Regions from separate parts of the Bacillus sp. JZ105 genome, predicted to be linked through region 1. Evidence: riboswitches for the same ligand, from Rfam matches in the RefSeq annotation. Region 1 holds a riboswitch; the other holds the start of a gene.
The links. Region 1 has a riboswitch for lysine ahead of M1D81_RS13350 (aspartate kinase). Riboswitches for the same ligand answer to the same signal wherever they lie in the genome.
Positions count from the first base shown of each region.

Region 2: it holds a riboswitch for lysine, as region 1 does, so the genes downstream of both, M1D81_RS15895 (amino acid permease) here and M1D81_RS13350 (aspartate kinase) in region 1, are expected to answer to the same signal.

Region 1 is NZ_CP096387.1:2,592,850-2,596,279, forward strand. It holds gene M1D81_RS13345 (YslB family protein) at 170-613, shown strand; gene M1D81_RS13350 (aspartate kinase) at 775-2,010, opposite strand; lysine riboswitch at 2,143-2,320, opposite strand; gene uvrC (excinuclease ABC subunit UvrC) at 2,382-3,430, opposite strand, start outside.
Region 2 is NZ_CP096387.1:3,072,436-3,075,865, forward strand. It holds gene M1D81_RS15890 (iron-hydroxamate ABC transporter substrate-binding protein) at 1-492, shown strand, start outside; gene M1D81_RS15895 (amino acid permease) at 533-1,939, opposite strand; lysine riboswitch at 2,131-2,309, opposite strand; gene sspJ (small acid-soluble spore protein SspJ) at 2,430-2,573, opposite strand; gene M1D81_RS15905 (MarR family winged helix-turn-helix transcriptional regulator) at 2,655-3,083, opposite strand; gene M1D81_RS15910 (metal-dependent hydrolase) at 3,234-3,430, shown strand, end outside.

The DNA.
Region 1 (3,430 bases):
CAAATAAGCGTCAAGAAACCGCGTACATAAATTAAAATTTTCCGAAATTTAAAAGTTTTAAATCAAAATTCGTTTTACTACAATAAGAATTTCTTAGACTTCAGGGAAAACTCTGTCATCATATGCCCACATAAGCTATAATAAATTGTTGAAAGAGGGGAGCCGTACAATGAATAAATTCGAATCTAACTTAGAACAGCTAAAAGAAATTGAAGTCAATGGATTTGCCTACGAGCTGATACGCGAAGTTCTGCTGCCTGATATTCTTGGTCAGGACCATTCATCTATGATGTATTTTGCGGGTAAACTGCTTGCTCGTAAATTTCCTCAAGAGTCATGGGAGAAGATCCCCGAATTTTTCCATGATGCCGGATGGGGGACTCTCACGATGGTCCATTCGAAAAAACAGGAAATTGAGTTTGAGCTCGAAGGTCCGCTAGTATCAAATCGACTCACCTATCAAAAGGAGCCATGCTTTCAGATGGAAGCGGGTTTTATTGCTGAACAAATTCAGCTTCTAAATGAGCACGTGGCTGAATCCTACGAACAAGTGAAAAAGCGTGCTGAGAAAGTCATTTTAACCGTTAAATGGGATTTAAGAGACCCTAGCTAATACTCTTGATAAAAGGTGCGGACTTCAGGTCACGCCTTTTTTTATATGTCTACATCTATCATAGCATACTTAATGAAAGGGTTTACGCCCGTTTCAGCCGAATCCGAATCCATATAGAAAAAAGAGGCGACCCTCTTTCGTGAGATCACCTCTTTACCTTTTTAAGAGTGAGCAGCGGCGCTCACCTTTGATAAATCAAACGCGTCATGCAGCGCTTCAACCGCTTTGACCATATCATCACGGCCAACGACCGTTGAGACTTTGATTTCAGACGTACTGACCATTTTCACTTGAATGTCTTTTTGCGCTAACACAGCAAACATTTCAGCAGCTACCCCTGGATTTGAGACCATTCCAGATCCCACGATGGATACTTTCGCTAATTTGCTTTCTGTCTCAATCTGTTCGTAGCCAAGCGCCCCTTTATATTCTTCTAATACTTCAACTGTTTTGGACAAATCATCCGTTTTCACAGAGAAAGAGATCGACGTCTGGTTGGTGCTTGTGGCAGACTGAATGATGATATCAACATTGATATTCTGTTTCGCAAGCGTCGTAAAAATGGTCGATAATGTTGTTAAACCGCTTGAAAGTCCGCACACTGTCACACGTGTAATCTGATCTTCAAATGCGATGCCTCTGACGACTAAGTTTTGTTCCATGGATGATTCCTCCTCAATTAACGTACCCGATTCATTTTCAATACTAGAACGGACTTCTAGCGGGACTTGATAATTTTTCGCAAATTCAACAGCTCTTGGATGCAGAACCCCAGCTCCTAAATTAGCCAGCTCAAGCATCTCATCGTATGAAATGCCTGCAAGTTTCCGCGCAGATGATACATAACGCGGATCTGTCGTAAACACTCCTGGTACATCTGTATATATATCACATTTATCAGCTTTTAGTGCGGCAGCCAGAGCCACAGCTGTTGTATCTGATCCGCCGCGGCCAAGTGTTGTGATATGTAAATCATCTGCAATTCCTTGGAAACCTGCCACAACAACGATTTTCCCCGCACTTAATTCCTCTTTTATTCTTGATTCATCAATGTCCACGATTCTTGCATTTCCGTGTACATGCTCTGTTTTCATACCAGCCTGCCAGCCTGTAAAGGAAATGGCATCATAACCTCTTCTTTGGAGTGCCATCGCTAATAATGAAATGGTCACTTGCTCACCAGTTGCGAGCAGCATATCCATTTCTCTTTTGCTTGGATCGTCTGTGAGTTCTTTCGCTAGGTCTACTAGAACATCCGTTGATTTGCCCATCGCTGAGACAACCACAACCACATCGTGTCCTGCCTCGCGTTCAGCGATCACTCTCTCTGCGGCATTGCGAATTTTTTCTGTCGACCCAACGGAAGTTCCGCCAAATTTTTGTACAATTAGTCCCATGTCTACCACCCTTTTTCAAAAGTTCACGTGTGAGAGAAGAGGCAGCTTGGAGACTGTCCGCTCACTGCAAATAAAAAAGCAATGAGAGAACAAATCTCCCATTGCTTTAAAATCATCATTAAACGATGCAAACAATGAGATAGCCCTCCAAGAAATGAATTCTTGACAGCCCTACATTTCTTCAATGTACAGCCAGCGAATAAAATGAGTGGATTTTATTCACTTCGGCGACGCTCCCCTTTCAGCCCTCTTCTTAGATCCCATCGATCTCCGAAGGCTTACTCTTGAAGTTCGCACCTCTATCTTCAACAAACAACACGTTCATTTATTAAATTAGTCACATCTTAACAGACTTTTGGTAAAAGTACAATCTATTTTTTTAATGCTTCCATTAAAAGTTCAGCCGTCTGTTTCGGAATGCCAGCCTCCTGAAAGTCTTGGATAGAGGCTTCCTTCATCTTTTTCACAGAGCCAAAATGTTTGAGGAGCTGCTTTTTACGCTTTTCTCCGATACCTGGTACATCGTCTAAAATAGACTGGAATGCATTTTTTCCGCGGAGCTGCCTGTGAAAGCTAATGGCGAAGCGGTGCACTTCATCTTGAATGCGCTGCAATAAGTAAAAGGCCTGGCTATTCCGCTCCAGCGCAACAATTTCAAGTGTATCTCCCATCATGAGATTCGACGTCCGGTGTTTTTCATCTTTTACAAGACCTGCGACTGGGACAGACAGATTCAATTCATTTTCAAGCACATCGATGGCTGCGTTGATCTGTCCTTTTCCTCCGTCAATTAAAATTAAATCTGGCAGCGGCAGTTCATCCTTTAACACGCGGGTATATCGTCTTCTAATGACTTCACGCATGGATGCATAATCATCTGGCCCTGAGACGGTTTTAATTTTGTATTTTCGGTATTCCTTTTTATAGGGTTTCCCGTCCTGAAAGACGACCATGGCAGAAACCGGGTCTGCCCCTTGAATATTTGAGTTATCAAATGCCTCGATTCTGTATGGCATATAAATATTAAGTGCATCCCCGAGCTGCTTCACCGCACCAATTGTCCGCTCTTCATCACGCTCAATGAGCGAAAATTTTTCTTTTAAAGCGATTTTGGCATTTTGATGCGCAAGTAAAAGCAGATCCTTTTTCTTTCCTTTTTTCGGCTGGTGAACGTTCGTCTCAAGCAATTGCTCAATCATCTCTTGATCGACACTGTCCGGAACCAGAATTTCCTTCGGCAGAAAATGGTTGTTCTTTTCATAAAATTGCCCCATAAACGTGAGGAACTCCTCTTCAGGGTCCTGATACATCGGAAACAGGCTGACATCACGTTCAATCAATTTCCCCTGTCTGATAAAGAAAACTTGGACACACATCCAGCCTTTATCATAGGCATAGGCAAAGACATCTCGATCTGATA
Region 2 (3,430 bases), 480 kb from region 1:
GGTAAAATGACAGGTACACCAAAAAAAGCAACAGAATGGATCACGAAATGGGATACCAAAATTGCTGGGGTGAAACCAAAGGTAACAAAAGCTGTCGGCAGCAAAACGGTTTCGATCGTATCACCATTTGATAAAGGCATTTATATCTTTGGAAACACCTTTGGCCGCGGGGGCGAAATCATTTACGACGAGCTGAAATTAAAAGCACCGAAGGCCGTCAAAAAAGAAGCGATTGACAGTGGTGTCGGCTATGCAAACATTTCTCTTGAGAAGCTGCCAGAATTCGCAGGCGACTATATTTTCACAGGTCCATGGAGCGGCTCAAAAAGTAATGGTGACCAAGTGTACCAAAGCAGCATTTGGACCTCACTTCCTGCCGTCAAAAATAAACATGTATTTGAAATAGATCCAGTCGGTTACTTCTTTAATGACCCAGTGTCACTAGAAGGTCAGCTAGAGTTCATTGTGGACCGATTGACATCTGCATCATAAAAAAACGTTTCTCCATTTCTGGAGAAACGTCTTCCTTATCTTATACCGCTTCTTTGGCAAATCCTTTTGACATGAGTGGATAAAGCAAAATACCCACTAAGAATAGACCGATTCCAAGACCAAAAGTTTTCAAGTCGGCTGTTCCTGAAATAATAACCCAAGCTGAATATACCATCGCAACAAGTGCAATGATACCGTCTCTTGTTCGATTTCCTTTTTGAAGCTCATATGTGTCACCTTGCATGATGACCTTAAAGCTGTAGATAGAAGACACACTATACGGAATAAGATACGCAAGTGTCGCTGATGTGGTTAAAAAGGTAAAAGCTTCATTAATTGTACGTGACATCACAGAGAAGATAAACAGCTGTGACATAATATTTGTAACAGTCAAAGCGAAAGCTGGGCTTCCTTTTTTGTTTGTTTTTGCAAATACTGCTGGAAAATCACCAGCCTTTGCTGCTTGATACGGTACTTCTGAACCAAGTAAAATCCAGCCAAGCATCGAACCAAACAAACAAATAATCGCCAGCAGTGCCATGACAATTCCGCCAGCTGGCCCAATAATAAGCTGAAGCACATCCACAAATGGTTTGTCAGAGCCTTGCAATTGATCATGCGGAAGAACGCCCATTGTAATCAATGTGATAATCATGTAGATCGAAAGTGCGATTAAAAGACCTGTAATCGTCGCACGTTTCACATCACGCTGTGAGGATGCTCTTCCTGATAAAATGACAGCTGATTCAATCCCAATAAATGCCCATAGTGTGGAAATAGCTGCATGATGAATTTGGCCTCCAAGTCCGAGCACTCCTTCCCCGCCTGTTTCAACCGGGAAGTAATAATGTTCAAATAATGCCGTTTGAAATGCAAATAATCCCGCCACAATAAAAAGGACGAATCCAAGCACTTTCGAAAAGGTCGTAATAAAATTCAATTTACTTGCAGCACTTAAGCTAGTGATTAAAATGGTATGTGTTCCCCATAAAAGAAGGGTACATACGATAAACGTCATGAGCTGGCCAAGTGTGACCGCTTCTTTTCCAAAGGTAAAAACTTCAGTCTTCACGGTGAGAATAGGGAAAAAAGTCGTTAAATACCCAGCAAGGCTTGTAATAATTGCGACATTACTAATCCAGCTTGCCACCCAATATCCCCAAACCATTGTAAAACCGGCCGCTTTCCCTTTTTTCGGATCTTTAAAAAGCGCCCTTGCATAACTTTGTGGTCCAGCCGTCAGCTGCGGCTTATGAATGGACAAATGCCCAAATACAAGTGCAATCATCAGCACACCGCCGCCTGTGACAAGCCATGCCATCGTCACCCCTAAAGGACTGGCGTGCTGGGCAAGCGTACTTGGCAGCATAAAGATGCCTGAACCTACCATATTTCCGACGACAAAAGCCGTCAATAACCAAAAACCCCATTTTTTTGTCTGTTCCATTTCCGTACCTCCGTTTTATTCACTTTGGACCAGACCCGGCAGTATCTTCATTGATATATTTGTGAAGCAATGACTTGCATTCTTTATGTTCATCATGGATTACTTATTCACAGCATACCCTTATTTTTGTTACGCAGAACATAAAAAAAAGCCTGAACAAAAGTCCATGCTTTTCAAAACATACACCTTGATCTCCGGATAGCCCTCCACGCTTCAAAGACGTGGCAGTCCTGCATTTATTCAATGCAGACCCAGCATAAAGAAAGTTGGAGCTCTCTTTACACTTCGGCGCTGATGCCTTTTTTCTCATGATCTACGATTCCATCTCTCCTATGAGTGACTCATCATCCGCGCAACCTCTACCTCACTGAGACATAGCGTGAGGATTTCTATCATTTTTACTACACGAAGGTTATCAAACATTCTCACATCTGTCAAAGGGAAAAACATAGAAAAAAGGCAGAGAACGGTTTCTCTGCCCTCTACCTGCTTATTGTTGGTTGTTTTTCTTCTGTTGTACAGCTTCCTGAAGCGGATCGCCTGCTAGCTCTTTACTTGCTTCCTCTAACAGCTGATCTACCTGCTGATGGTTTTTCTCACTTTTCGCCTTTTTATCCTTTTGGAAAAATGACATCGCTGTTTCCTCCCTTTTCATAAAATGCGGTTGCCTGTTTAATTTGTGCTACAGCGCTTAGCATTATACAAGGAAAGAAGCTCAATCATCATGAAAGGTCTGTCTCATTTTTTGCAAGTACGACAGAAAGGTTTTTAAATCTTCCTCTGTGAAGTCTGACATCATATGCTGAATCACTTTTCCGAAAAGACGTGTATGCTTTTCATAAATGGCCATCCCTTTTTCCGTGACTTCTAAACGGACAAGTGACGAATCGTCCTTGTCCCGCTCTCTTTGAATATAACCCTGCTCACATAATTTATTGAGTGCAATAGAGGCTGCACCAGGGTTTAAAGAGAGTCTTTGCTTCAGCTCTTCGGCATGTGATACTTTGCCTTGTATCAAAATAGAAAGAGCATATATCTGCGGAGGCGTGATGTCTTTCTCTAACTCAAGTAACTTGCGGTTTAATTTACGGCTGACTTCATAATGTACAAGAACAATTTCTTTTAAAATGTCTGCATTACCCATCCGAATCGCATCCTTATCGTTAGTATCAACATGACTTCCTCCTTATTATAACCCTTTTGGCCTCTTTTTCTTTAGAAATAAGCCTTGCTGAATGAATCCACCCTTGATATAGTGAGTACTTGAACTAAAGATAGAACAGGAGTACGCATCATGACAGGAAAAACACACATCATGGGCGGAATTGCCGCCTCCACAGCCGTTGCCTACTATTATGGATTCGACCCAGTGACGATGGCTGCTGCTGGATCAGCTGGTGCCCTGGTCCCTGACCTTTGCCATACAAAAAGTAAAATCGGCAGAAAATTCCCGCTGCTCTCGGCACTGATCAGCAGTGTGTTCGGTCATCG